2 regions of the Rhizobium sp. CBN3 genome follow, and region 1 is predicted to be linked to the other one. Evidence: predicted binding sites of a transcription regulator. Region 1 holds the regulator's gene; the other holds the start of a gene.
The links. The regulator LexA, encoded in region 1, represses DNA repair genes until DNA is damaged. The targets are predictions, from matches to a motif close to TGTTCNNNNTGTGTTCNG.
Positions count from the first base shown of each region.

Region 2: the regulator LexA is predicted to act here: its motif matches at 7,099-7,116, upstream of QWJ46_RS07960 (ImuA family protein).

Region 1 covers NZ_JAULSE010000020.1:35,333-49,963, forward strand. The annotation lists gene QWJ46_RS24405 (pyruvate dehydrogenase complex E1 component subunit beta) at 1-1,332, opposite strand, end outside; gene pdhA (pyruvate dehydrogenase (acetyl-transferring) E1 component subunit alpha) at 1,348-2,394, opposite strand; gene QWJ46_RS24415 (septum formation initiator family protein) at 2,540-2,860, opposite strand; gene eno (phosphopyruvate hydratase) at 2,996-4,270, opposite strand; gene kdsA (3-deoxy-8-phosphooctulonate synthase) at 4,412-5,257, opposite strand; gene QWJ46_RS24430 (VOC family protein) at 5,254-6,150, opposite strand; gene lexA (transcriptional repressor LexA) at 6,349-7,065, shown strand; gene QWJ46_RS24440 (ComEC/Rec2 family competence protein) at 7,046-9,478, opposite strand; gene gltA (citrate synthase) at 9,768-11,057, shown strand; gene lpxB (lipid-A-disaccharide synthase) at 11,086-12,255, opposite strand; gene QWJ46_RS24455 (LpxI family protein) at 12,252-13,133, opposite strand; gene lpxA (acyl-ACP--UDP-N-acetylglucosamine O-acyltransferase) at 13,137-13,955, opposite strand; gene fabZ (3-hydroxyacyl-ACP dehydratase FabZ) at 13,952-14,419, opposite strand; gene lpxD (UDP-3-O-(3-hydroxymyristoyl)glucosamine N-acyltransferase) at 14,412-14,631, opposite strand, start outside.
Region 2 covers NZ_JAULSE010000004.1:25,762-40,392, reverse strand. The annotation lists gene QWJ46_RS07985 (RNA pyrophosphohydrolase) at 1-186, shown strand, start outside; gene bfr (bacterioferritin) at 275-760, opposite strand; partial or broken gene QWJ46_RS07975 ((2Fe-2S)-binding protein) at 726-1,125, opposite strand; gene QWJ46_RS07970 (error-prone DNA polymerase) at 1,217-4,669, opposite strand; gene QWJ46_RS07965 (DNA polymerase Y family protein) at 4,666-6,114, opposite strand; gene QWJ46_RS07960 (ImuA family protein) at 6,125-7,078, opposite strand; gene QWJ46_RS07955 (metallopeptidase family protein) at 7,241-7,678, shown strand; gene QWJ46_RS07950 (DUF1737 domain-containing protein) at 7,700-7,906, opposite strand; gene QWJ46_RS07945 (CoA ester lyase) at 7,903-8,811, opposite strand; gene QWJ46_RS07940 (hypothetical protein) at 8,925-9,158, shown strand; gene QWJ46_RS07935 (glyoxalase/bleomycin resistance/extradiol dioxygenase family protein) at 9,268-9,687, shown strand; gene leuD (3-isopropylmalate dehydratase small subunit) at 9,822-10,430, shown strand; gene QWJ46_RS07925 (pyridoxal-phosphate dependent enzyme) at 10,828-11,760, opposite strand; gene leuB (3-isopropylmalate dehydrogenase) at 12,009-13,121, shown strand; gene lpxE (lipid A 1-phosphatase LpxE) at 13,299-14,051, shown strand; gene QWJ46_RS07910 (MFS transporter) at 14,096-14,631, opposite strand, start outside.

The sequences.
Region 1 (14,631 bases):
AAGTGCCAGCTTTTCGAGATTGGCGGCGTAAGGCATCGGAACGTCCTTGCCTGCGATCGTCAGGATCGGCGCATCGAGATAATCGAAGGCCTGCTGCATCACGCGGGTGGCGATTTCGGTGCCGACGGATGATTGCGGATAACCTTCCTCGACGGTGACGAGGCGGCCGGTTTTCTTCACCGATTCGATAACCGTTGGCAGGTCCATCGGGCGGATGGTGCGAAGGTCGATCAGTTCGACGTCGATGCCGAGCTGTTCGAGTTCGGCGGCCGCCTTCGTCGCATAAGTCATGCCGATGCCGAAGGACACGACGGTGACGTCCTTACCCGGACGATGGATGCGCGCTTTGCCGATCGGCAAGACGAAATTATCGAGCTTCGGCACGTCGAAGTGCTGACCGTAGAGAATTTCGTTCTCGAGGAAGATGACCGGGTTCGGGTCGCGGATTGCCGCCTTGAGCAGGCCCTTGGCGTCGGATGCCGTGTAGGGCATTACCACTTTCAGGCCGGGGATGGCGCTGTACCAGGCGGCATAGTCCTGGCTGTGCTGGGCGCCGACGCGGGCGGCGGCACCGTTCGGGCCGCGGAAGACGATCGGAGCGCCCATCTGGCCGCCGGACATATAGAGCGTCTTGGCGGCCGAGTTGATGATGTGGTCGATCGCCTGCATGGCGAAGTTGAAGGTCATGAATTCGACGATCGGGCGAAGGCCGGCCATGGCGGCACCGACGCCGACGCCGGCAAAGCCGTGCTCGGTGATCGGCGTATCGATGACGCGGCGGGCGCCGAATTCCTGCAGCAGGCCCTGCGTAACCTTGTAGGCGCCCTGATATTCGGCGACTTCCTCTCCCATGACGAAGACGTCGTCGCTGGCGCGCATTTCTTCGGCCATGGCGTCGCGCAGCGCTTCGCGCACGGTCATCGACACCATTTCTGTGCCAGCCGGGATTTCCGGGTCGTTCGGAACGACAGCCTTCGGCTCGGCCGGAAGCGGCGCGGAAGCAGAACCGGTATTGGTCGGCTTCTCCTCCTGGGCCACCTGCGGAGCGGCGGCGGCCGGCTTGGCGGCGGAGATATCCGAAGCGGATTCGCCGTCCTGCAGCAGCACGGCGATCTTGGTGTTGACCTTGACGCCTTCGGTGCCGGCATCAACGAGCAGCTTGCCGATGACGCCTTCGTCGACGGCTTCGACTTCCATCGTCGCCTTGTCGGTTTCGATTTCGGCAATGACGTCGCCTGAAGTGACCTTGTCACCTTCCTGCTTCAGCCATTTGGACAGCGTGCCTTCTTCCATCGTCGGAGAAAGGGCGGGCATGAGGATATCGATAGGCATGGGTTCCCTCCCCGATTAGAGCAGAATGTCGGTGTAGAGCTCGGATGCATCCGGCTCCGGATCGGCCTGGGCGAAGTCGGCGCTGTCGGCGACGATGTCGCGGACATCTTTGTCGATCGCCTTCAGATCATCTTCGGAAGCCCAGCCCTTTTCGATGAGGCGTGCTTTTACCTGCTCGATCGGGTCCTGCTCGGAGCGCATCTTCTGCACTTCTTCCTTCGTGCGATATTTCGCCGGATCGGACATCGAGTGGCCGCGATAACGATAGGTCAGCATTTCGAGAATGATCGGGCCCTTGCCGGAGCGGCAATGTTCGAGCGCCTCATCGGCTGCCGCCTTGACGGCGCGAACGTCCATGCCGTCGACCTGGATGCCGGGGATGCCGAAGCCGGAGCCGCGCAGCGAGTAATTCGACTGGGCGGTGGCACGGGCGGTCGAGGTGCCCATGGCGTAACGGTTGTTTTCGACGATATAGACGATCGGCAGCTTCCAGAGAGCCGCCATGTTGAAGCTCTCGTAGACCTGGCCCTGGTTGGCAGCGCCGTCGCCGAAATAGGCGATGGCGACATTGCCGTTGCCGCGGTAGTGGTTTGCAAAGGCAAGCCCCGTTCCGAGCGAAACCTGGGCGCCGACGATGCCGTGGCCGCCGTAGAAATGCTTCTCTTTCGAGAACATGTGCATCGAGCCGCCCTTCCCGTGGGAATAGCCGCTGCGGCGCCCGGTCAGTTCCGCCATGACGCCACGCGCTTCCATGCCGGTTGCCAGCATGTGGCCGTGGTCGCGATAGGCGGTGATGACCTGATCGCCTTCCTTCTGCGCCATCTGCATGCCGACGACGACAGCTTCCTGACCGATATAAAGATGGCAAAAGCCGCCGATGAAGCCCATGCCGTAAAGCTGACCGGCCTTCTCCTCGAAGCGGCGGATCAGTAGCATCTCGCGATAGGCCTTGAGTTCCTCATCCCGATCGAAGTCGGCTACCGGGCCTCCATTCGATGCTTTGGCTGCTGGTTTTGCTGCAGTTTTGCGGCTGGAAACGGTCGCGGTCTTTCGCGGCGCCATTCAACCCTCCCTATGGGTTTGTCGTTTCTCGATGGCGCGTACCATAGGGAAGAAATATGACCACAGCAATGCCATAATTGCATGGCTCGTATTCGGCACTAAGCTATTGGAAATTAATCAGAAATTCCAATTAACCGAATTCCGGCTAATTGGAATAATGGTTGAATATGACGATCTCGTCCGCACGCGACATATTCAGCTGATATCGCGCCTTTTCGTCCAACATATCCTTGTCGAGCGAGCCGTCACTGAGCAGCGCGACCTGGCTTTCCAGATGTTCGCGCTTCGCCTTCAGGACGGCAAGCTCTCTTTCGCGCGCGACGCGCTGACGCTCGAACGTCTCTGTCGCCCGCAGGCCATAATCGCCATGGATGCAATGATAACCGAAATAGGAAAGGAAGGCGACCGTCATAGCCGGGATGACGAAGCGGCCGAGCTTTCTCTTCTTATGATGCTTTGTCCACATACACGCATGCTCTTGAACGCATTACCAATTCGTTCAGCATAACGCGCAGAGATTAACCGTTCATTGACCGTAATAAGCGCGCAAGAAAAAACCCGCGCCGGGAGGCGCGGGTCGAGCCGTTGAAAATCGGAACGATCAGCCTTTGATGATCGAGCGGCCGGCATATTGGGCTTGGGGGCCGAGGCCTTCCTCGATGCGGATCAGCTGGTTGTATTTGGCGAGACGGTCGGAACGCGACAGCGAACCGGTCTTGATCTGACCGCAGTTGGTGGCGACGGCAAGATCGGCGATGGTCGAGTCTTCGGTTTCGCCGGAGCGGTGCGACATGACGGCGGTATAGGCCGCCTTGTGCGCCGTGTTGACGGCATCGAGCGTTTCCGTCAGCGAACCGATCTGATTGACTTTGACGAGGATCGAGTTAGCCACGCCCATGCGGATGCCGTCGCGAAGACGGGCGGAGTTGGTGACGAAGAGATCGTCGCCGACGAGCTGGGTCTTCTTGCCGGTCAGGTCGGTCAGCGTCTTCCAGCCTTCCCAGTCGTCTTCGGCCATGCCGTCTTCGATCGAGATGATCGGGTACTTGGCGGCAAGCTCGGCCAGATATTCGGCCATGGCGCCCGATTCGAGCGTGCGGCCTTCACCTTCGAGAACGTATTTGCCGTCCTTAAAGAACTCCGTCGAGGCGCAATCGAGGCCGAGGCACATGTCGTCGCCCGGCTTGTAGCCGGCTTTGTCGATGGACTTCATGATGAAGTCGAGGGCTTCGGGCGCGCTTTTCAGGCCGGGGGCGAAGCCGCCTTCGTCGCCGACATTGGTGTTGTGGCCCTGCGCGGCAAGCTCCTTGCGGAGCGTATGGAAGACTTCCGAACCCATGCGCACGGCTTCAGCGATCGAATCGGCGCCGACTGGCATGATCATAAATTCCTGGAAGTCGATCGGGTTGTCGGCATGGGCGCCGCCGTTGATGATGTTCATCATCGGCACCGGCAGCAGGCTGGCGGAAGCGCCGCCGACGTAACGGTAAAGCGGCAGGCCGGATGCCTGCGCGGCAGCCTTGGCAACGGCGAGCGACACGCCGAGGATGGCGTTGGCGCCGAGGCGCGACTTATTCGGCGTGCCGTCGAGCTCGATCATGATGTTGTCGATCTGGATCTGGTTTTCGGCGTCGATGCCGCCAATCGCGTCGAAGATCTCGGTGTTGGCGGCCTCGACCGCCTTTTCGACGCCCTTGCCGAGATAGCGCTTGCCGCCGTCGCGCAGCTCGACCGCCTCATGCGCGCCCGTCGAGGCGCCCGAGGGAACGGCCGCGCGGCCCATGCTGCCGTCTTCGAGATAGACGTCGACTTCGACGGTGGGGTTGCCACGGCTATCGAGGATCTCGCGGGCGATGATATCGGTGATTGCAGTCATGGGTTCTTCCTGCTCGGTGGGTGATAAGTCGGTCGAAGCCTGTCATAATCGAAGGCGTGCAAATTACAATGCTGCAATTTCCGGCCTTCGAACCAGCATGCCGTCGTGGCCTAAACCACGATCATGTCAGTCTGTTGAACGTCAGGCCTTGGCGATCGCGTCGAAGGCAAGCAGCTTCTCAAGCAATCGCGGCATGTCCTTGAGATAAACCATGTTCGGGCCGTCGGACGGTGCGTTGTCGGGGTCCTGGTGGGTTTCGAGGAAGACGCCTGCAATTCCCGTCGCCACCGCCGCGCGCGCCAACGTTTCCACGAATTCGCGCTGGCCGCCCGAGGAATCGCCCTGCCCGCCCGGCTGCGCCACGGAATGGGTGGCGTCGAAAATCACGGGAGCGCCCATCGCCGCCATGATCGGCAGCGAGCGCATGTCGGAGACCAGCGTATTGTAGCCGAAGGAAGCGCCGCGCTCGCACAGCAGCACATTCGGATTGCCGCTGGCGTTGAGTTTCTTCAGGACGTTCTTCATATCCCACGGCGCCAGGAACTGGCCCTTCTTGACATTGACGGCGCGGCCGGTTCTGGCGGCGGCGATCAGAAGGTCGGTCTGGCGGCAAAGGAAGGCCGGGATCTGCAGGACATCGACCACCTTGGCCACCTCGGCGCATTGCTCGGCCGTATGGACGTCGGTTATGACGGGAAAGCCGAATTCCTTCTTCAGGTCGGCAAAGACCTCCATGCCCTTTTCCAGGCCAATGCCGCGCTCGGCCGAAAGCGAGGTCCGGTTGGCCTTGTCGAATGAGCTCTTGTAGACCAGCCCGATGTCAAGCTTTGCGCAAAGCTCCTTCAGCGTGCCGGCTACCATGAAGGCGTGGTCGCGGCTCTCCATCTGGCAGGGGCCGGCAATCAGCGACAGACGGGCGGTATTGGAAAAGGTGACCTGGCCTGCGCCTTCGCCGATCCTGACTTCGGAATTCGTGTCGATGCTCATCGTGTTTCCTCGAAGGCGAAGAGCGCACCCTGCCCGGGCGTGGGCTTCACCAGAATACGGTTGTTCTTGCGCGTGTAGGTCACCCCGTTAGCAGCCAAATGCGCTTCTGTCACGGCAAGATCGACGACAGTGAAGAGGATTGCCCGCCCCCGCAGGCCGCGATCGGCTGACGAGACTGCAGTCTCGAAATAGGCCTCCAGCCCTTCCGGCGTCATCAGGCTGATCTTCGCATTCGATGCCGCGATATTCATGCCGAAACCGGTTTTCTCCACCGCCGCCTGCCCCATCGCAAGTCCGACGAAGGCGGCGAATGCCGCCGGCTCCGGCGCACAAAGCGCGATCTCGGCAATGCCGATCACGCCATTGGCATGCGTCTCCAGCGCGGCGCGATCTGTCGGGAACGAATTAATGCGCTGGCAGGTAAAGAGAAAGAAATCGGGGGCGCGCAAATCAGCTGCAAAGGCCAGCTTGAAGCTGCCGACGCTCTCCGAACCATCCGGCATCCGCATCGGTCGGCTGAACTGCAACATCTCACCGGCGCTCGCGCCGTTGCCGACGAAGCGCTTATGATCGAGGCCGGCATCCTCGCTGAGGAAGGCCAGCGCAGAAAGTCCCTCCTCGCCGCAGCGGAAACGGAAGGCGCGATTGCGGGCGATGAAGACATTGCCCTGGCGGGCCGCTGCCTCGCTCTCCTCGACACTCGCCACGCCGAGCGGCTCCAGATAGGTCTTGTCGGCGAAAAAGACGCAGGCATTCTCCGTTCCGAAGGGATGGCGCGCATCGGCGGCGACGGTGAAACCGAGCTTGCCGAGCCTTTCACGCGCCAGATCGATATTGACCACGGGCAGCACGACATGATCCAGCGGGTGCGACTTGGCGGAATGCGCGTTCATGAATATCCCTCCTGAAACCGGCAAGAGATGTGCGACAGCACCTCACTCAATGCAAGACATGTGTGCCAATCCGGCGAATGAAAATAAAAATCTCGACGAGTTGGCGCGAAGTTTTACGGAAATTTAGCTACTTGCGGAACACATATGGAACATATAGTGTCCGTTCTGGATTTGTTTCAATCACGGGGTCTGACGTCGATGCTCACGCGCAAACAACAGGAGCTTCTCCTTTTCATCCATGAGCGCATGAAGGAATCCGGCGTTCCTCCCTCTTTCGACGAAATGAAGGATGCCCTGGATCTCGCCTCGAAATCCGGCATTCACCGGCTGATCACGGCGCTCGAGGAGCGCGGCTTCATTCGCCGCCTACCGAACCGCGCCCGGGCGCTCGAAGTGATCAAGCTTCCGGAGGCCTATAACCCCAGTCTTCAGCGTCGCGGTTTTTCGCCGAGCGTCATCGAGGGCAGCCTCGGCAAGCCCCAGCCGGTCGCCGCCCCCGCTGCGCCAAAGCCGGTCGCCGACAATGGCAACTCCATCTCCGTGCCGGTCATGGGGCGTATCGCCGCCGGCGTTCCGATCTCGGCGATCCAGAACAACACTCACGATATCGTCGTTCCCGCGGATATGCTCGGCTCCGGTGAGCACTATGCGCTGGAGGTCAAAGGCGATTCGATGATCGACGCCGGCATCTTCGACGGCGATACCGTGATCATCCGCAACGGCAGCACCGCAAGTCCCGGCGATATCGTCGTTGCCCTCGTCGATGACGAGGAAGCAACGCTGAAGCGTTTCCGCCGCAAGGGTGCCTCGATCGCGCTCGAGGCCGCCAACCCGGCCTACGAGACCCGCATCTTCGGGCCCGACCGGGTCAAGGTGCAGGGCAAGCTCGTCGGCCTCATCCGTCGCTATCACTGACGCCGGATAGGCTGGAATCGGTAAAACGATCGTTGCGCCAATCATAGGCGCGATGGCGCATCCATGGTCGCGACAAAGCATCGAAGGCGGTGGTGACCTCCGGGCCGCTGTCGGCGAAGCGCAATTCGACGGAACCGGTCCTGCGTAGCGTCTCGCCGGTGAAAAGCGCGCCACCTGAACGGCAGTTGTTGAAACGCAGACGGACCGAGGTCACGACGATATCGGCCGTATCGCAGGCCGGGCCAAGATAGGCGGCATTGTCGATGACGGTGACGATATGGCCATTGCCGAGTCTTGATGTGCACCAGGCCTTCTTGACGCAGGAAAAGCGGTTTGCTTCACCGCCTGCTGCGGCTGCCCGCATCGCTGCACTCGCTTCGTTCTGCTGATCGCGGGAAAGCCTGACACGGCGGTCTTCTCCTTCCGCCGGGATAGCCGGACCATCCAGCATCTTCGGCGGATCATGTGTCGGCAGGACCAGCGCTCGCTGCCACTGGTCGAAGATGAAATCCGGCGGGTTTTCACGGTTGGAAGCTATTGCCTCAGCCGCGACGACCGCAACCAGACTGCCATCCTCCGAAATCACCAGATCCGGCGGCCGGGGAACCGGCAGAAGCAGCACGATAAGGGTCGAGATGGCGATGATCGATGTGCCGATATGGCGCAGCCGGGTACGCAGCAGCGTCAGCAGCAGAAAGCCTGCCACCGCCATTGCGAAATACCAGCCGGGCAAGCGGCCGATGCCGATATCCCCGCCCCAGCCGGACACCGTCTTGGCAACCGCAATCACCAGATCGAGGCCGAATCCGACCACCTTCCAGAGCGGAGCGTCCAGACCGAAAGGCATGAGCAACATCGCCAGCAACCCGGCCGGCATGACGATGAAGGAGATGATCGGCATCGTCGCAAGATTTGCCGGCAGGCCATAAGCCGTCAGGCGATGAAAATGCTCGATCGAAAACAGTGCGGTGGAAAAGCCGCCGATCAGCGAGGTGAGGAAGACGCCGCCGAAGAAACTGGCGACTACGGCCACCGGCCTGATGATCGGCAATTTCGGAAAAGCGTTTTCGCGGACACGCCTGTCCTTCCACAGCTGATAGCCCGATACCAAAGCCAATGTCGCGGCAAAGGACATCTGAAAGCTCGGTCCCAATACTTCCGAAGGTGAAATGGCGATGATGATGAGCGCTGAGAGAACGACATTGCGCAGGCTGATCGACGGCCGGTCGAAGAAGACGGCAATCAGCATGATGGCCATCATGATAAAAGCGCGCTCGGCCGAAACCCCGAAACCGGAGATCAGGTAATAGGCGGTGACGGCGATGAGCGCACCGGCAGCGGCGATCTTCTTTGTCGGACAGGCTTGGGCGACACCGGGAAAGAGGCTGAGCAGCATCCGGAAGCCGACGAAGAAGATGCCGGCCGACAGCGCCATGTTGAGGCCCGAGATTGCGACGATATGGGCAAGGCCGGACTGGCGCAGCGCCTCCGTCGTCGTCTTCGAGATGGCGCGCCGTTCATCCGTCACCAGGGCAGCGGCAAAAGCGCCGGTGTCGCCGGGCAGGATCGATCTTATGCGGTCGCCGATGCTGCTGCGCAGCCGGTAGAGCCATTCGAGCAGCGCGTCCGACGTCCACCTGGCCGCCTGCGGGCCGACCTGCGCGTCGAGCTTCTCCGGCGCACCGTAGAAGAAACCGTTGGCGCCGATGCCGTCGAAATAGGCACCGAAGGAGAAGTCGTTGAGCGCGGGAAGTGCGGGGCCTGCCGGCGGCGTCAGCCGTGCCCTGCCGGTGATGATGTCGCCGATCTCGAAAGGCACATCGGCGCCCCGGACGATCCCGGTGATGCGTCTTGGCGGCCGTTTCAACTCCGGCGCCTCGGTGCCGGTGACGGCAAGAATGTAGCGCCAGCGCCCGCGGCCGTCGCCTTCCCGCCGTTCGACGCGGCCGGTCACCGTCGTTGTCACGGATGAATCGAGGATCGCCGTCGAAGCCCGCCAGCTCTCGAACTGAGCCGAGAGCATGCCGCCGGCGAAAAGTGCGAGCCCCATGAAACTTGCGCGCAAGGCCGGCCGGCTGGGACCGGTGAGGAAAACCGCGGCCGCCGACACTAGCAGGCAGAGCAGCGATGCAACGAGGGGAAAATCCGATCCGCCGAGAAACCAGAAGGCCGAGCCGGCTCCGAGGAAGACCGGCGAGAACAGCAGCAGGCGGCCATGATCGGCCTCTTCGCCCAGCATGCAGGCTCCGGCACGCAGCGATTGCCAGGCGGCGGCCAGCAGCCGACGACGCAATGGGGTCTGCGACTGCGTCCTTACCGATTGAGTCACCACCGCAGGCGCAGGAAAATCCGGCGGATCGGCAAGGCCGACGCCCGCTTGCGGCCGCAATTCGGCTGTCGTCAATTCCTGCATGCCCCGCCCAAGATCACCCCGCGAAGTCGTCAGAATGCAACCTTCACGTAAATCCGGCAAGAATAATCGGTTGAAATAAGACGCAAAAACCAAAGGAGCAAAAGGTCAGTCGAATCATCGGCTTCCGCTATGCGTGCGGCTCATCGCTGCAGTGCCTAAAAGGTGATGCCGCAATGCACAAAATGCCATCACGGTAACTTGGCATTAGCGTCACGATCATATAGCTATCGGAAAGGACGCTTAACCCCTATGGCGCTTTTGTGGCGCCACCGACATTTCGGAGGACAGCATGACGGATCAAAGCGCTACAATAAAAATCGGTGACAAATCAGTCGACCTCGCCGTCAAAAGCGGCACGATCGGCCCGAGCGTCATCGACATCGGTGCCCTCTACAAGAACACCGCTTCCTTCACTTACGATCCGGGCTTCACCTCGACCGCATCCTGTGAATCGAAAATCACCTATATCGACGGTGACGAAGGTGTGCTGCTGCACCGTGGCTATCCGATCGAGCAGCTCGCCGAGCATGGCGATTTCCTCGAGGTCTGCTACCTCCTGCTCTACGGTGAATTGCCGACGGCTGCGCAGAAGAAGGATTTCGACTATCGCGTCACGCATCACACGATGGTGCATGAGCAGATGAGCCGCTTCTTCACCGGCTTCCGCCGTGATGCGCATCCGATGGCCGTCATGTGCGGCTGCGTCGGCGCGCTGTCGGCCTTCTATCACGACTCGACCGACATCACCGATCCGCACCAGCGCATGGTCGCCAGCCTGCGCATGATCGCCAAGATGCCGACGCTTGCCGCCATGGCCTACAAGTATCATATCGGCCAGCCCTTCGTTTACCCGAAGAACGACCTCGACTATGCGTCGAACTTCCTGCGCATGTGCTTTGCCGTCCCCTGCGAGGAATATGTGGTCAATCCGGTGCTTGCCCGCGCCATGGACCGCATCTTCATCCTGCATGCCGATCACGAGCAGAACGCCTCGACCTCGACCGTCCGTCTCGCCGGTTCGTCGGGCGCCAATCCGTTCGCCTGCATCGCCGCCGGCATTGCCTGCCTCTGGGGCCCCGCGCACGGCGGCGCCAATGAAGCCGCGCTCAACATGCTGAACGAGATCGGCACGGTCGACCACATTCCGGAATATATCGCCCGCGCCAAGGACAAGAACGATCCGTTCCGCCTGATGGGCTTCGGTCACCGCGTCTATAAGAACTACGATCCACGCGCCAAGATCATGCAGAAGACGACGCATGAAGTGCTCGGCGAACTCGGCATCAAGGACGATCCGTTGCTGGAAGTGGCGATGGAGCTGGAGCGCATCGCGCTCACCGACGAATATTTCATCGAGAAGAAACTCTATCCGAATATCGACTTCTATTCCGGCATCACGCTGAAGGCGCTGGGCTTCCCCACCACCATGTTCACCGTGCTCTTCGCGCTTGCCCGCACCGTCGGCTGGATCGCTCAGTGGAACGAGATGATCGAGGATCCGGAACAGCGTATCGGCCGTCCCCGCCAGCTCTATGTCGGCGAACCCAAGCGCGACTACATCCCGGTTTCGAAGCGCTGATCGCTTCAGAGCTCAAAAAGAAACCCGGTCAGGAATGGCCGGGTTTTTTCTTTTTCAAAACGTCGAGAAGGATTTCGGCGGCCTGTTCGCCGGGCGGCTTTTCCGTCTGCATGCGCTGCCAGATGAGATCGTAACCTTCCTTCATCGCCTTCAGCTGATAGGTATCGACCGACAGCCTTTCCATCCAGCGTGCAAGGCTTGCGCCGCGAACGACATCGTTCAGATATTCCGGCACGACCGGGTAATCGGCGATCAGGTTCGGCAGCGCGCCGGTCCAGGTCTTGATGCCCGATGTCAGCATGCGCATGATCCAGTCGACCTTGTAGGCAGAGACGACCGGAACGTCGGCAAGGGCGAGTTCGAGAATAACGGTTCCGGACGCCGCCATGGCTGCATCGGCCTCGGCAAAGGCCTTCCATTTTGCTTGCGTGCCGACGACGATCTCCGGCTTTACGGCCCACCCAGCCGTCATTTCGCGGACAAGCGCTTGCCTGTGCGTCACCGTCGGCAGAATGAAGCGTGTCGGCCCGTTGCGGGCGACGAGTTCATTCGTGGCGACCTCGAAGTAAGGCAGAAGCTTCTGGATCTCGGAGGAGCGCGATCCGGGAAGAAGCAGGATCGGGCCATTGCCTGGCTGCCTTCCCACGCGCAGGCGACGTGTCTCCAGCAGCGCTGGATCGGCGACCAGACGATGCCCGACATAGGTTGTCCTCGGACCATTGAGGCGCTGCATGGCTGCCGGTTCAAAGGGCAGGACGGCAAGCACGTGATCGACATAGCCGAGCATGCGCGTGGCGCGATATTCCTTCCAGGCCCAGACGCTTGGACAGACGTAATTGACGACCGGCAGATCGGGCAACGCGGTGCGCACCCGCTTGGCGACGCGATGGGTGAAATCGGGACTGTCGATGATGACAAGGATATCCGGTTTTGCGGCGATGATCTCAGCCGTGGTGCGACGGATCAGGCCAAACAGCCTTGGCAGCCGGCTCAGCACCTGGGTGACTCCCATGATCGACAGCTCGGAAAAATCGAACAGGGAGTTCAGCCCCTCCGCCTGCAGCCCCTCGCCGCCAACGCCGACAAGCTCCACCGGTCCACTGTAAATCCGCTTCAGCGCAGCGATGAGATCAGCGCCGAGCAGATCGCCCGACACTTCCCCGGCAATGACGGCGATCTTCAGCGGCGCTCCGTTCATTCGAGCCCCCATGCCGGCAGACCGCGGTCGATGCCGCAGACAAACAACCCAGCCTCGTCGGCGGCGCTGATGACTGCGGCCCGATCGAGCACCAGCGAGCGACCGGCTTCGATTGCGATGCCGGCAAGGCCGGCTTTCGCAGCGTTCAAAATTGTGGCAACGCCGATCGCCGGCAGGTCGGCGCGAATGTCCTGTTGCGGCTTGCAGAGCTTGACGAGCACGCCGCGGCGGCGCGGCGAGATCCGTCCGGCGGCCCTCAGGCCGGCGACACGGTCCAGCATCTCATCTGTGCCCTCAAGTCCTTCCAGCGCGACGACGCGCCCGCCGATGCTGACTGCACCCTGGCCGACATCCAGCCGGCCAAGCGTCTCGGCGGCATTGGCGGCTTGGCTGATATCGCGCCGGTCTTCCTCGCCGGGCGCGGCGGCGCCAAGCGGGCCAACGGAAGCGAGCAGGTCGGGGGCGATCTCGTGGGCGCCGACGACGCGCCGGCCGTTCCCCTCGATCAACCGGATCACCATCTGCAGAACCGTATCGTCGCCGCCGGAGAGCAGTGTGCGAATGGCGGCCGGAACCTTCATCAGGATGCGCAACGTCGGGCGCACCTCGCGCCATTCCGGCCGGCGGCGCACGCTTCCCGACATCACCACACGTCCGACGCCGTATCGGTTGAAGAGACCCTCGAGGGCGGCGAAATCGCCGATGCCGATAACAGCGTGATCATAGCCTTCCCAGCGTGGATCACTCTCGTCCTTCAGCGCGACGATAACGGGATTTTCGCCAGCCGCGCGCGCGGCTTCGGCGACATAGGAAGGCAGAAGGCCACCGCCGGCGATGATCGCCAGCCGGCCCGCAGCGGTGTCGCCTGTTAAAGCCACGGACTAGCCCTTCTGCCCCCGGGTCGGCGAGGACAGCGCGCGGTCGCTCTCGGCCGCAATGAAGTCGAGGATCTGCACGACCTGCTCGCAATCGGCATATTCCTCGCGGATCGCGGCGGCGTTTTCGCGCACGGAACCCGTTCCTTCGAAGATCGCCTTGTAGGCGCGGCGCACCCGGTGGATGACGGCGCGGTCGATGCCGGCCCGCGTCATGCCGACGACGTTGAGGCCGCCCAGCAGACCGGGATTACCGTTCAGCATGCCATAGGGAATGACATCGTAACTCACCGCCGACAGGCCGCCGACGAAGGCGTGGCGGCCGACGCGGGTAAACTGGTGAACAGCCGAGCCGCCGCCTAGGATCACGCGATCCTCGATGACGACATGGCCGGCGAGCATGACGTTGTTCGACATGATCACATGGTTGCCGACCCGGCAGTCATGCGCGACGTGGGAATTGGCAAGGAAAAGATTGTTGTCGCCAACGATCGTCTCACCGCCGAAATCGGCCGTGCCGGTGTTCATCGTCACACCTTCACGGATCGTGCAATTGGCGCCGACCGTCAGCGTCGTTTCCTCACCGCCGTGGTGCACGCTCTGCGGATCACCGCCGACGACGGCCATCGGGAAGATGCGCGTGCCATTGCCGATCACAGTGCGGCCGGTGACGACCGCATGCGCCAGGAGCTCGACATTCGCATGCAGGACGACATGCGGCCCGACATGGCAAAAAGGACCGATTTTGACGCCCTCGCCGATGGTAGCCCCGTCTTCGACGACAGCCATCGGATGAATACGGGCGCTTTCGGCGATCTTGCTCATGCCTGATCCTTACGAACGATCATCGCGCCGATGTCAGCTTCGGCGACAAGTGCGCCGTCAACCTTGGCGTCGCAATGGAATTTCCAGATATTGCCGCGTTGCTTGTTCTTCTTGACATGGAATTCGACGCGGTCGCCGGGCACGACCGGCTTGCGGAAGCGCGCATTCTCGATGGTCATGAAGTAGACGAGGTTACCGGTCTGACCTTCCTTCTTGGCGCAGATGGCACCCGCCGTCTGAGCCATGCCCTCGATCAGCAAAACCCCGGGCATAATCGGCGCTTCCGGAAAATGGCCGGTGAAATGCGGTTCGTTCACCGTGACGTTCTTGATGCCGATCGCCGTGTTGTCTCCGTCGATCCCGATGATCTTATCGACCATGAGAAACGGATAGCGATGCGGCAGCAGCTTCATGATCTCGGTAATATCAGCCGAAGAAAGCGTGGTCGTGGCTTCCTCAGTCATTTTGCTTGCCTCCAGGGTTCCTCCCGCGCAACTTGGATTTCGATACCTGTTGCGCGGCCTCTCTCAGATAGTCTTTTAGCGGACGTGCAGGTATACCGCCATATTGTCCGCCGGCGGCAAGGTCGGTCATGATACCGCTTTTGGCAGCGATCTGCACGCCATCGCCGATCGTCACATGTCCCTTGATTCCCGCTTGGCCGCCGATCTGCACG
Region 2 (14,631 bases), on a different contig from region 1:
TTCGACGGCGACGAGAGCGAGATCGCCATCAACCCGCCGCCCGGCGGCCACGATGCCGAATTCGATGCCTGGGAATGGAAGCCGATGCAGGCACTGCCGGGCCTGATCGTTCCCTTCAAGCGCGCTGTTTACGACCAGGTGATCGCCGAGTTCCATCATCTGGCGGCGTTGCAATCGGAAGACTGATCGAGGTCAAGCGCGCGGAAAGCTGAAAGATTGCGACGCGCTTTTATGAGGAACGCCGGCCGCCGATGCGGCCGGCCTCATGCGAATGCTATTCGGCTTCGTCGGCGGAATCGGCGTTGAGCTGGCCGTATTTGCTTTCGCCGATTTTCTCGAGCAGATCGAGCTGTGTTTCGAGGAAATCGATATGGCCTTCCTCATCTGCGAGAAGCTCTTCGAAAAGCTTCATGGAAACGTAGTCGCCGGCGTCATAACAGATATCGCGCGACTTCTTGTAGGCCGTGCGGGCGTCGTACTCGCCGGCGAGATCGGCTTCGAGGACTTCCTTGACGTTCTGGCCGATGCGCAGAGGGGCCAGGGTCTGCAAATTGGGATGGCCTTCGAGGAAGATGATGCGGGCGACCAGCCGGTCGGCATGATGCATCTCTTCGATGGATTCGGCGCGTTCTTTCTTGGCGAGCTTGGTGTAGCCCCAATCCTCGAGAAGACGATAGTGAACCCAATATTGGTTGACCGCCCCGAGTTCGAGGAACAGTGCCTCGTTAAGCCGCTCGATGACCTTTTTGTCGCCTTTCAATGTCCGCTCTCCTGTTTTCCTCATGGAACTGCTTCAAGCGCGACATGAAATCAAATATCTCCGTCTCCGTCGAGTGGCGGCGGGCGTGATATTCCTCGGTCGTCTGGATAATGATGTCGACAACGTTGGGGAAGCAGCCGCAGCAACGGCCGCGTTTTTCCATGGCGTGGTAGACCTTCGCAGGCACGATAAGCTGCCAACAGTCTTCGTCGAGAAGGTTGGTGATAACCTCCCGGATTTCCTTGTCGGTTATGTAATTGCAGCTGCAGACAAGCACGTCTTCATTTCCAAACATGACACTGACTATCGTGTTTTCTGCTAAAGAAGATGGCGGCTGTCAAGAAAAAATTCGAATCAGCCGGCATCGATTGGAAGCGATGGGGCGCGGCCTGTTGCAGATTGACTGAAACGGTGCGGCGACCGCACGATGAGGCATGCCCTGGTCGATCCGACTGCTCAATGAAAGTTCCGCCCGCGCGGCATGACCTCGGCGCTTTCCGCCGCACCGGCATGGCGGTCCCCGGCACCCGCCTGTCTTTTCAATTCCGCCCTTTCCTGCGCATTCGCAAGCCTTCTCTGTCGTGGATCGATCCCTGGCCTCAGAACCTCGTCGGCGCGCTCGCAGGCGCCGAAACGTCGGGCCTCGCGTTGCAGGATGCCAAGTGCCGGCGTCATATCCTCGATATGCTCGACGACCGTATGGATGACGCCACTATGGCTTTGCAGCCTGCCCCGGATTTTCACGAGCCGGGCACCCATGACGACCGCCCGGTATTTGTCGAATATCTTGTTCCAGACGATAGCGTTGGCAACGCCGGTCTCATCCTCCAGCGTCATGAAGATTACGCCCTTGGCCGAACCCGGGCGCTGGCGCACCAGCACCAGACCGGCGATGGTCACCCTCTTTCCGTTCGACACCGTCAGGAGATCGACATTGCGCGTGATGCCCATCTTTCGGAATTCCTCCCGCAGGAAAGACACCGGATGCGCCTTCAGCGACAGTGACAGATAACGATAGTCCTCGATCACCTGCTCGCCCGGCGGCATATCAGGCAGACTGGTCTTCGGTTCGACCTGCAGATCGATATGGTTCACCCGATCGAACAGAGGCAATTTTTCAGGAGCGTATTTCGTATCCAGCGCTCTTGCAGCCCAAAGCGCCTCACGTCTCGACAGGCTGATCGAGCCGAAGGCATCGGCATCCGCCAGCCTTTCGATATCGGCTTTGTCGAGACCGGACCGCAGCCAGAGATCACGAACCGAGCCATAACCATCACCTCTGTTGGCGAGAAGGCTCTCCAGCGCTTTCTCGGACAGACCTTTGACCTGCCGAAAGCCGAGGCGAACGGCTCGCTTTGCCTTGATGATGGTTCGCATGTCGGCATGCCGCCTGTCGACGGCATTTCTGTCGAAGACCGCCTCCTCGAGATGGCAATCCCAATTGGATCTGTTGATGTCGACGGGTCGGACCTCGATCCCGTGTTCCCTGGCATCACGAACGAGTTGCGCCGGCGCGTAAAAGCCCATCGGCTGCGAATTGAGCATGGCAGCGCAAAAGACGTCGGGATAATAGGCCTTGACCCAGGACGAAGCATAGACCAGCAGGGCGAAGGAAGCCGCATGACTTTCCGGAAAACCATATTCGCCGAAGCCTTCGATCTGGCTGAAGCAACGTTCGGCGAAATCCCTCGGATAGCCTCTGCTGGTCATGCCATTGATCAGATCATCCTTGAACGCGTTGACCTTTCCCAACCGTTTGAAGGTCGCCATCGAGCGGCGCAGGCGGTCGGCCTTGGCAGGCGAGAATCCCGCCGCCGTGATCGCGATCTGCATCGCCTGTTCCTGAAACAGCGGCACGCCGAGCGTCCGCTTGAGGATCGGGATCATCTCGTCTTTCGGATAGTCGATCTTGAAACCGGGAGAATGCGACTGCTCCCGTCGCGTCAGGTAGGGATGGACCATATTGCCCTGAATCGGACCTGGACGGACGATCGCCACTTCGATCACGAGATCGTAGAACCGTCGCGGCTTCAGCCGGGGCAGCATGCTCATCTGCGCCCTGCTTTCGATCTGAAAGACGCCCAGCGTGTCGGCCCGGCACATCATGTCATAAACCGGTACGCCCTCGTCTCCGTGTTCCCTGTTGCCGAGATCGGCAAGGGTTTTCTTCACGTCGTAATGCAGTTCGAGCAATGAGAAGGCTTTCCTGAGACAGGTCAGCATTCCAAGCGCCAGAACATCGACCTTCAGAATCTTGACGTTGTCGAGATCGTCTTTGTCCCATTCGATCATGTAGCGATCCGGCATCGCCGTCTTCATGATCGGCACGACTTCGTCAAGCCGATCCCGGGTGATGACGAAGCCGCCGACATGCTGGGTCAGGTGACGCGGAAATCCGAGGAGCTCGGACGCATAGCGCAGAACGTTTAATGTCACCGGGTCCGAAATGTCGAGCCCAGCGGCCTTGGCATCCCGCTCCGACAGATTATCCTCCGACCAGCCCCAGACCAGGCTGCTGATCGCCGACTGGACGTCCTCCGAAAGTCCGAAGGCCTTGGAGACCTCACGGCCGGCGGAACGGGTGCGATAGGTGGTGACACCGGCCGTCAGCCCGGCATGCTCCTTGGTATATTTTCTGTAGATGTGCTGGATGACGTCTTCACGTCGGTCGTGCTCGAAATCCACATCGATGTCAGGCGGCTCGTCACGATCCATCGAGATGAAGCGGTCGAAAAGCAACGTGCTTTTGGTCGGATCGACTTCCGTGATCTCGAGGCAATAGCAGATGACCGAGTTGGCTGCAGAACCGCGGCCCTGGCACAGGATCTTCAATTCATAACGCGCATGCTGGATGAGCTTGTGGACCGTCAGGAAATAGGGCTCGTATTTCTTCTCCCGGATGAGATCGAGTTCATAGTCGATCTGGGTCAGGATTTGAGCAGGAACGCCATCCGGATAGCGCTTCTTAGCCCCCTCCCTCGTCAAACGCTCGAGGGTTTCATAGGGCGTCTCGCCGGGATCGTTTTCCGGCGGATAATTGTGTTTCAGCTCATCGAGCGAAAACGAAAGCCTGCCGAAGAATGTCCCAGTATTGGCGATCGCCTCCGGATAGTCGCGAAACAGCCGGGCCATTTCACGTGGGCCTTTGAGATAACGCTCGGCATTCGGAGCAAGAAGAAAACCTGCCTCGGCGATCGGGATATGCTCGCGGATCGAAATGACGATATCGGAAAGGGGGCGGCGATCCGTATGGTGATAGAGCGGCTGGTTGGTCGCGATGACAGGAATGCGGTGGCGGGCGGCGATCACGGAAAGGGCCGCGAAAACCTGCCTGTCGCGGCCATCATAGGCAGGCGCCAGCGCCACGTGAAACGCCTTGCCGAAACGGTTCCGGAACCGGGCGAGGCAGGCTTCCAATTCCTGTTGGGCGACAAGCTCGACGGCAGCCGCCTGGCCTGGAACGAGGGCAAGCATCATATCGTCCCCCCATTCCATGATATCCGCCTCGTAAAGCAGGCAAGATCCCTTTTCCGCTCTCAAATTTCCCGCACTCAGCAAACGGCAGAGATGCGCCCATCCTCGCCTGTTCTCAGGATAGGCAAGGATATCAGGCGTTCCGTCCGCAAAGACGAGGCGGGCGCCCGGCTGAATCCGGATTGGATCGAGAACCTTCTCTTCCTCTCTGCCGTCGAGGTTCTTCTCGTGCCTTCTTCTGAATTTCTCTTCGATCTCCTGCGCCTGCGCATGCGCCCTGACGACCCCGGCAACCGAATTCTGGTCGGCGATTCCAAGACCGGAAAGTTTCAGCGCGGCGGCCTGCACCACCATTTCCTCAGGCTTCGAGGCACCCTCCAGAAAGGAGAAATTGGTGCGGGCGCCGATCTCGAAAAATGCAGGCGCCGCGCTCATGCGAAAATCCCGTGCATGAACCAGCGCGGCGGCGGCTCTTCACCGTAAAAGCCTTCGCGGTAAATCCAGAAACGATGCCCGGCATTGTCCTCGACACGGAAATAGTCACGCGTTTTGGCGTCGGCGCCATCGATCCACCACTCCATGGCAAGCCGTTCCGGGCCTTCGCTGCGCAGAACCTGATGCTGCATGCGGCGCCACCGAAAACTTTGCGGCGGCCCTTCCGGAACTTCGGCAAGCAAGGCCTCGACCGGTTCCGGTCTGGCAAAAAGCCTTAAGGGCCGCTCGCTGCGAGCTGGGGAAAGACGGCTTCCCTCGCTCCTGCGATGGGCCGGAAAGCTTTCCAAGAGCGGGCTTATGACAACCGCACGCTCCGGCACATGGCTTTCGTGGAGCTGAAAGCTTTGGAGACAGTCCGCGCCAAGGCGGGCCGAGACGCGGTCGACGAAAGCTGCAAGCGAGACCTCGCTTTGCCGGCCGCCGTCGAAATCGCCCTGCGTGCCTTCGAAGGGCTCGTGGCGCACGACATTCAGCCGCAGGATCTCGAAACCATATCCGGCATCGAGATCGTCATGAATTGCCTGCAGACGCTGGGAAAAAAGATCGGCGATCCGCTTCGGCTCCCTGAGCGGCCGTGAAGCGCCGACGGAAATCCGGAAAACCTGGCCATCGACCCGAAACAGCACGAGTTCGAAGACGCGGCCGCCGGCACCGCGGGCTTCCAGGGAGGGTTTCAGCGACACGGCGATCTGGCCGGCAAGGGCGAGAATATCCTCTTCGGTGCCGATCGGCTCGGCCAGCCGCCGCTCGGCTGAAAGGCTCGCAACCGGCAGGCGCGGCGAAACCGGTTCCTCGTCATGTCCGAGCGCCTGATCGAGCCGCAAAAGCAGGCTCGCTCCAAAACGACGGGTCAACGGCGCCCGCGGCGCATTCATGACATCGCCGATATATTTCAGCCCGAGCTTCTTCAGCGATGCCACGGTGTCTTCGTTCAACCGAAGCGCGGCGACCGGCAGCGGCGCCAGCACATTCCCTATTTCCTCGTCTTCGATGACGCCGCCATTGCCGAAACGAGCGACGGCCGAGGAAAGGCCGGGCGAAGAGGAGATCGAACCCTGGACGTCGAGCCCCATATGGAAAAGCCTGAGCAGAATATCCTTCAGCAGCGCTCTCTCGCCGCCGAAAAGATGGGCACAGCCGCTAATGTCGAGAAACAGCCCGTCCCGTCCGTCGATCGCCACCAGCGGCGTATAGCGGTCGCACCAGTCGGCGATGGCTTCGAGCAGCCGCGCATCGGCGGCCGGATCCTCCTCGACGATATCGAGCTTCGGATGCATGGCGCGCGCTTCCGCGACACCCTGACCCTTCTTCAAGCCAAGCGCCTCCGCAGTCTCGTCCAGCGCCATCAGCCGCATGGTATTTTCGTGCTTTCCGGCGCAGACGATCGGCGCAGCCTCAGGACGCCCTCTCGAACGCCAGGAAAGGCCCCATTTTCTGCGGGCGATCCTGTCCGTCGAAAGATGCGGAAAGCTGAGCGCCAGGATACGCTGACCGTTCGTCTGGAGTAAGAGCGTGCCTTGGCTCGTCGATGGGGAAAAACTGACGTTCATGAGGGTTCCACTCCAGAAGAAGGGAGAGCGGAGCCGGGTTGCGGCTCTTCTCCAGGCTGAGACGAAAAACCGGATTGCCGATGCTGCCGGCAAGTCTCGATCCACCCGGAAGAGCCCGCATGCCGGCTGGCGCAGGCTCGGCAAGCAGCCGGAAGGCGGCGCTGCTCGCCTCCTCCTCTCCGGCCTGCCGAAGCAGGAAGAGGGGCCGGCCGGCCGCCTTGGCGCGAAGACCGAGCCGCCGGCTCTCGGTCAGGCCGAAATGCGCAGGATTGCCCCTGATCTCCAGGATGACCACCGAAAAGGCGCCGCTTTCCACCGCGGTTTCCGCAAGCCAGAGCGCCTCGTCGAGCTTGCGCGGCAAAGCCTGCAGGAAACGCTCGGGCTGCAGGCCGAAATCCTGCAGACCCACTGCATAGGGAAGGCCGGCCTCCATCGTCGAGACTGTATCGCCGATCCAGAGTATCGGCGAACAGTCGCTCGCCTCCTCCACCCGCTGCAGCAGCGCTGCGGCCGCAAGGGTGAACCCGCTGGCGGCTCCCGCATTCCGGAAAAGCCCCGAACGGATTTCCGTTATCGCATCGAGCGGCAGCCCGCCTTCCATCGCTTCGTCGAGCGATGTCACGCCAAACGACAGGCGCTGTCTGCGCCCATTCCGCTCCGCATCCTGCCGCCCGGTCTCACCCGAAGCCAGGGCTTCCCGCTCCGCTGCCGCAAGCGCCGGCGCAGGCTTTCCTTCCAGCTTGGCGATGGTTTCGCGGAGCGCAAAAAGCCGCTCGCGCGCCAGGGCGTTCTGCGCCATGGCGTTTACTCCGTCCGTCTTGTTCCTGTTATGTTCTTATGGATTCCAGAGAGCTGAAGAAGAGTCAACAACGATTTTCTATGAATTTATTCCTGCCTTTGATTCCGCACTCGAAAATCGGCGGCAAAGGTTCTATATGGGCCCGCAAAGGAAGGAATATTCATGGCCCGCGTAGACCAGAGCGATGATTGGCAGGACCGCCATGCGCCGACGATCAGCACCTTCGAGTCGCTGGCCATGGAGGCTTACAGCCATCTGCCGGATGAATTCCGCCAGCTGACGACCAATCTCACGATCGAGATCGAAGACTTCCCAGATGACGATGTTTTCGAGGACATGGCGCTCGAAACCCCTTTCGATCTGCTCGGCCTTTTCGAAGGCAGGGGCATTTCCGAACGTTTCACCGTGGAAACTGGCGAGATGCCCAACCGCATCCGTCTCTACCGCCGCCCCATTCTCGATTACTGGGCAGAAAACGACGAGACGCTCGGCGATATCATCACCCATGTCTTGATCCACGAGATCGGCCATCATTTCGGGCTGAGCGACGATGACATGGAGCGGATCGAGGCTAGCGCCGAGGAAGCCGCAGAGCGCTGAAACCACGCCTTCGGCAGAACACTACTGCTCGGAGAGCTTCATCTCCGGATCATAATCCTTGCCTTCGACAGTCTTGACGACGGCCTGGCCGCATTGCATCGCGCCGGTTGCGGCATTGAAGGCATAGGTCGGAGAGCCCTCCAGCGACCAGCCCTTGTTGAGGGCGGCGGTGACCTTGTGGCAGAAGGAAGCGTCGTCGGGGCCGGTCAGGAAGCGGTAGAGTTTCATCGGGCGGGCTTTCTTGCAGAAATCAGGCGAGCTTTATGAACCAGAGCTTCGGCCTGGACAAGATGCAGCCGCTCGATCATCCGCCCGTTCGCATTGATGACGTTGAGGCCTCTGGTAGCCGGATCGGCAAAGGCTGATATGATTGCCTGCGCTTCGGCAATCTCCTCCGCGCTCGGACCGAAATGCCGGTTGGCGGCCGCAATCTGCGCGGGATGGATCAGCATCTTGCCTACAAAACCCATGGCGCGTCCCTGCCCGCATTCGACGTCGAAACCTTCGCCATCCCGGAAATCATTGAAAACGCTGTCGAGCGCATCGATCCCATGGGCCTTGACCGCCAGAATGATCTGCATCAGCCAGGGCACGAGAAAGCTTCGCCCCGGCTGCGGCAGGACGCCGGTTTCCTTGCGCAGATCGTTGAGACCGACGACCAGGCAATCGAGCCGCGCCTCCGGCATGCGGCCGGCTTCGGCGATCGCTCCGACATTCAGCACGCCACGCGGCGTCTCGATCATGGCCCAGATGCGCAGCTCCTCCGGCGCATCCGCATCGGCGAGCAGATCGCCGATGTCGGTGACATCCTGGGGCCCATTCACTTTCGGCAGGAGAACGGCGTCGGGCAAAAGCGCCTTGACCAGATCGAGATCCGCCGCCCCGAATTCGGATGACAAAGAATTGATGCGGATGATCCTTTCCTTGCCCCCGAGCGGCGGCCCGGCAAAAAAAGCTCGCAGATTTTCCCGCGCCTGGCCCTTGTTCTCGGTCGCGACGGAATCCTCCAGATCGAAAATAACGGCATCGCAATCAAGGGAACGGCTCTTTTCGAGCGCCCGCAGATTGATGGCCGGCACACTCAGCACCGAGCGGCGCAGACTTGAAGAGCGGAGAGGTGTGGTTTGCTTCATCAGCCATTAGTGCCAAGCTTCGCAAGGCCCGGCAAGACAACAAAAAGCCATGCTTGCCTTGCAGAGAGGAAAAGGAAGGACCACATTCCTTTCTGTAGAAAGGTCTCAAACCCATGCAGAACATTCGCTCCATCTTCTTCATGCTGGCCGGCGCCACCTTCTTTGTCGCCATGCTGCTTCTCACCTTCTCGGTGACGCTTGCCGTCGGCGGCATCCTGACCGTGCTCATGGTCGGACGCGCGCTTTCGATGAAGATGAAGCCCGCTCCGGTCCGCGCCAAGGCAAACAACGGCAAGCCGGAGATGCGCATCTGGAACGACGGTCGCGGCACGATCATCGATCTCTGAGGCCTGCTTTCAAAAAAATTGGCCGACACTGTCGCATCATGCTTCCATGATACGTCTTTGAAGCAGCCGGGCATTCTGCCGGCGCTCAAAAAAACGATGGAGGACGAGCATGGATACGACGGAAAACAAGCCGGCCAAGTTGCCGCCGGTGAAGAATGGCCTGCTGCCCTATCTGACCGTCGACGGCGCGGTGAAGGCCGCGGAATTCTACAAGAAGGCCTTCGGCGCCGAAGAGGCCCACAGGGTGCCGGTCGATGAAAGCGGCCGGACGATGCATATTCATCTCTATATCAATGGCAGCTCCCTCATGCTGGCGGATGCCTATCCCGAATACGGCCATCCTTTCAAAGGCCATGAAGGTTTCGCCATCCAGCTTGTTATCGACGATATCGATTTCTGGTGGGATCGTGCGGTGGCCGCCGGCGCCGAAGTCGTCATGCCGGTCGAACTGATGTTCTGGGGTGACCGCTACGGCCAGCTTCGTGATCCGTTCGGCGTCCTCTGGGGCTTGAACGCGCCCACCAACTAACCGGACGCGGACCGTCGCCGGGCCACGCGAACGTCGCGTGGCCGCCAATTTAGAAAGATTCTCCTTCATTTCGGCAAAAAACTGGACTAGATGCACACTCAGGAAAGTACATTTGCTGAAATGGAGCATGGGTCATGGATAAATTCGTGAAGCTCACGGGCGTTGCAGCGCCCCTGCCGGTCGTCAACATCGACACCGACATGATCATTCCGAAGGACTATCTGAAGACCATCAAGCGCACGGGTCTTGGCAAGGGCCTTTTCGCCGAAGCCCGCTACAATGAAGACGGCTCCGAAAATCCCGATTTCGTGCTGAACAAGCCAGCCTATCGCGATGCCAAGATCCTGGTCGCCGGCGATAATTTCGGCTGCGGTTCCTCGCGTGAGCACGCTCCCTGGGCGCTGCTCGATTTCGGCATTCGCTGCGTGATCTCCACCAGCTTCGCCGACATTTTCTACAACAACTGCTTCAAGAATGGCATCCTGCCGATCAAGGTCAGCCAGGAAGACCTCGACAAGCTGATGGACGACGCCTCGCGCGGCTCCAACGCCATCCTGACGGTCGACCTTGAGAACCTCGAGATCACCGGACCCGATGGCGGCTCGATCAAGTTCGATCTCGACGAGTTCAAGCGCCACTGCCTGCTGAACGGCCTCGACGATATCGGCCTGACCATGGAAAAGGGCAAGGCGATCGACGAATTCGAAAAGAAGAACGCCGCTTCGCATCCCTGGGCGGCTTAAGCTCTGACGAACTGCCGATCGATCAAGCCGGGCTTTCGCCCGGCTTAGCCTGCTGACAAACTCGCTACTTCGTCTCGACCCGGACTCCGCCCGCGGCAAGAGGGCTCGCAATGCCGAGAGCTGGCGAGGAATGGAGACGGCGCGGCATTTCCTCTTCTCCCCAGCGGGGAGAAAGGTGCCGGCAGGCGGATGAGGGGGCCACACGGCATCACCCCTCCCGTCAGAACCTATCCTGCCACGCTGACGACAGTGCCTTGCCTCTAGACATTGCCGAGATAGGCCAATACGGCCGAAACCCGCATGAGCACTATTGGAAAGGCCGGTTCCGCCGGCCCCCTCATCCGCCCTACGGGCACCTTCTCCCCGAGGGGAGAAGAGGGAATGGAGAGGCCACAGCTCAGAGAAACTTCTCCTTCCAAAGCCTCAGCTTTTCCAGCGACACTCCAATGCCGCCGCAGACCTCGATCAGCGGATTGTCAAAGTGCTGAAGCAGTCCGGCATGTACATCGGCAACGGCAAGGGCGGCGCCGCAGGCCGGCTCCACGAGGATGCGATGCGCATCGGCAAATTTCAGGCAGGCGGCGACGGCATCGGCGTCGCTGACGACAACGCTTTCGATCGGGTGCTGCTTCGGCAGCTCGAAGACATGCTGCGCCACCCGCCGCGCACCGAGCGACGTCGCAATCGAGGTGATCGCCGGTAGTGAGATGCGTTCATTGGCCTTGAGGCTGGCATGGAACGAAGCCGCCCCTTCGGTTTCGACGGCGATGACGGGAATATCGGAAAGCCCGTTCCGCTTCAGCCCCTCGACAATGCCGGCCAGCAGCCCTCCGCCGCCGACGCTGGTGATGACGCAATCGAATGTCACGCCCTTCGCCACCACCTCGTCGATCAGCGTGGCATGACCATCCCACAGAAGCGGGTGGTCAAAAGGATGCACATAGGTCGCCTTCCGGCCGCGGGCGAGCTCGACCGCATGAGTGTTGGCTTCATCGAAAACCGAACCATGGACGAGAACATTGGCGCCGGTTGCGGCAATCGTCTGCCGCACATCGGCCGCCGTCGTCTCCGGCACGACGATCGTGACCGGCACGCCGAGCGTCCGGCCGGCATAGGCCGCAGCAATGCCGGCGTTGCCGCCCGAGGCGCAGAAGATCTCGCGTGCGCCATTTTCCACCTCCTGCTGGCACAGCCGGCCGACGCCGCGCAGCTTGAAGCTGCCGGAAGGCTGCAGCGCATCGAGCTTCAGCCAGAGCGGCTTGCCGCTGGCGCTATAGCCGGGGGATGTTCGAACCAGGGGCGTGTCGAGATGGAGGGGTGCTGAAGCCATGGGAACATCCAGGAAATAAAGTGAGACGATTGTTCTAATCCGTTTGCCGGCACAGGAGCAACCATCATGACCTACAGGCCCGCGCGTCTTCAGACGCCCAAAGGACGCTGTAACACTTTCAATATCTGCATCGGCCCGAAAATCGGGCCGATGCAGATATTGAAGCGTACCGATTCAACCTTTCTCTCGCTTGAAATGCCCATTTCCGGGGTCTAAGAAGCCGCAACTTGTTTTTCCAGGAGGGTTTCATGACTGCGCGCAATCTTTTCCTGCTGCCGGGTGACGGCATCGGTCCCGAGGCCATGAGCGAAGTCCGCAAGATCATCGTCTATATGAACGAGGCGATGGATGCCGGTTTCGTCACCGACGAAGGCCTTGTCGGCGGTTGCGCCTACGATGCCCATGGTGCGGCGATCTCGGAAGCCGACATGCAGAAGGCGCTTGCCGCCGACGCCGTTCTTTTCGGCGCGGTGGGTGGTCCCAAATGGGATAGCGTGCCTTACGAAGTGCGCCCGGAAGCAGGCCTCCTGCGCCTGCGCAAGGACCTGCAGCTCTTCGCGAACCTGCGTCCCGCCATCTGCTATCCGGCTCTTGCCTCGGCCTCGTCGCTGAAGCCGGAACTGGTCGAAGGCCTTGATATCCTGATCATCCGCGAGCTGACGGGCGGCGTCTATTTCGGCGAGCCCAAGGAGATCATCGACCTCGGCAACGGCCAGAAGCGCGGCATCGACACCCAGGTTTACGATACCTACGAAATCGAACGCATCGCCGGCGTCGCCTTCGAAATGGCCCGCACGCGCCAGAACCGCGTCTGCTCCATGGAAAAGCGCAACGTCATGAAATCGGGCGTGCTCTGGAACCAGGTCGTGACCGAAACGCATAAGACGAAATATTCCGACGTTCAGCTCGAACATATGCTGGCCGATGCCGGCGGGATGCAGCTCGTGCGTCAGCCCAAGCAGTTCGACGTCATCGTCACCGACAATCTTTTCGGCGACATGCTCTCCGACGTCGCCGCCATGCTGACCGGTTCACTCGGCATGCTGCCCTCGGCCTCGCTCGGCGCGCCGGATGGCAAGACCGGCAAGCGTAAGGCGCTCTATGAGCCGGTGCACGGCTCGGCCCCCGACATCGCCGGCAAGGGCATTGCCAATCCGATCGCCATGATCGCCTCCTTCGCCATGTGCCTGCGTTATTCCTTCAACCTGGTCAAGGAAGCCGACGACCTGGAAAAGGCCATCGCCAACGTGCTCGACAAGGGCATCCGCACCGGCGACATCATGGCCGATGGCGCAAGGCAGGTCGGCACCGTCGAGATGGGCGAGGCGATTCTCGCCGAGTTCAAGGCGCTTTCCGTCTGATATATTTCACGTGAACAGTTTCCCGCCCTTCGCATCATGCATGCGGAGGGCTTTTTCATGTGAGGCCGAGCAGCCGCAGCCGGGTCGGCTGAAATATCCGGAACGGACTATTCTCAGCCACAATCTCGTGTATTTTTGCGCCGAATTTTAACCCGGCAAAATCGAACGGACGACAGGATGCGGGCATTTTGGGCTTCCCTTGATAGGCGCTGGCGCCGCGGCAGCGTTGGCATGCCGCCCTTGCGCTGGCAGGCCTGCCTCTTCATCACCATCAATGCCGTGGCTCTTTCCATGCTGCTCTTCGATTCCCAGGTCGGCGCCAGCGAACGCCCCGCGGCGGTGAAGCAGCTCGGCCAGTTGCTGACCGGCTTCGGCGATTCTGCCTGGCTGATCTGCATCAGCATTCTGCTCTTCTTTCAGGGCAGGGCGGGTTACAAGCTTTTGAAGACCGCGCGCTCCAAGGCGCAGGCGCTTTATGTCAGCTGGATCGGCGGCTATCTCTTCACCACGGTCGTGTTCTCCGGACTTCTCGCCAATCTCCTGAAACGGGCGATTGGAAGGGCGCGTCCCGATCACTTCCACGATTACGGCATGTTTTCTTTCACGCCCTTTTCGGGCCATGCCGCTTTCGAAAGCTTTCCGTCCGGCCATTCCACCACCGTCGGCGCCTTCTTTGCCGCTTTTGCGCTTCTGTTTCCGCGCTACCGCATTCTCTTCATCGCCTGCGCCATCTGGCTTGCCATGACGCGTGTCATGGTCGGTGCACACTATCCAAGCGACGTTATCGCCGGCCTTGCACTCGGCGGCTGGTTCTCGCTGCTGACGGCGATCGTCTTTGCCCGCTGCGGCCTGCTCTTTAAATTGGCGCCGGATGGCTGGCCGCTCGCCAAGCGCCTGTTCCCCGACGCGAAAAAGCCCGGCGCCTTGTGAGCGCCGGGCCGTTTTTCTCGAGCATGTCAGACGCGAACGCGTCATCAATCCAATGCGTGGATATCCCTGTTCTTCGTCTCCGGCAGGAAGATGACGCCGATCACCAGGGTGATCGCAGCAAAGACGATCGGATACCAGAGACCGTAATAGATGTCGCCCGCGGCAGCGCTCATCGCGAAGGCCGTCGCCGGCAGCAGGCCGCCGAACCAGCCGTTGCCGATGTGATAGGGTAGCGACATACCGGTGTAGCGGATACGGGTCGGGAAGAGCTCGACCAGAAGAGCCGCGATCGGGCCATAGACCATCGTCACATAGATGACGAGGACGAAGAGGACGGCGATCGTGCCGACCCAGTTGACGCGGGCGGGATCGGCGACCATGGCGAAGGTGCCGCCATTGGCGATGTTGTAGACTGCCATGTCGGTGACGCCATTGGCCTCGTCGGCCGTCAGCAGCTTGCCTTCAACCAGCTTGGCTGCCGGCATGGTTTCCTTCTCGCCGGCGCGCACGGCATCGGCGGTGAGCGCCAGTTCCGGATTGGCGGCGATAAAGGCATCGAGCTTGGCATCCGGCACCTTGG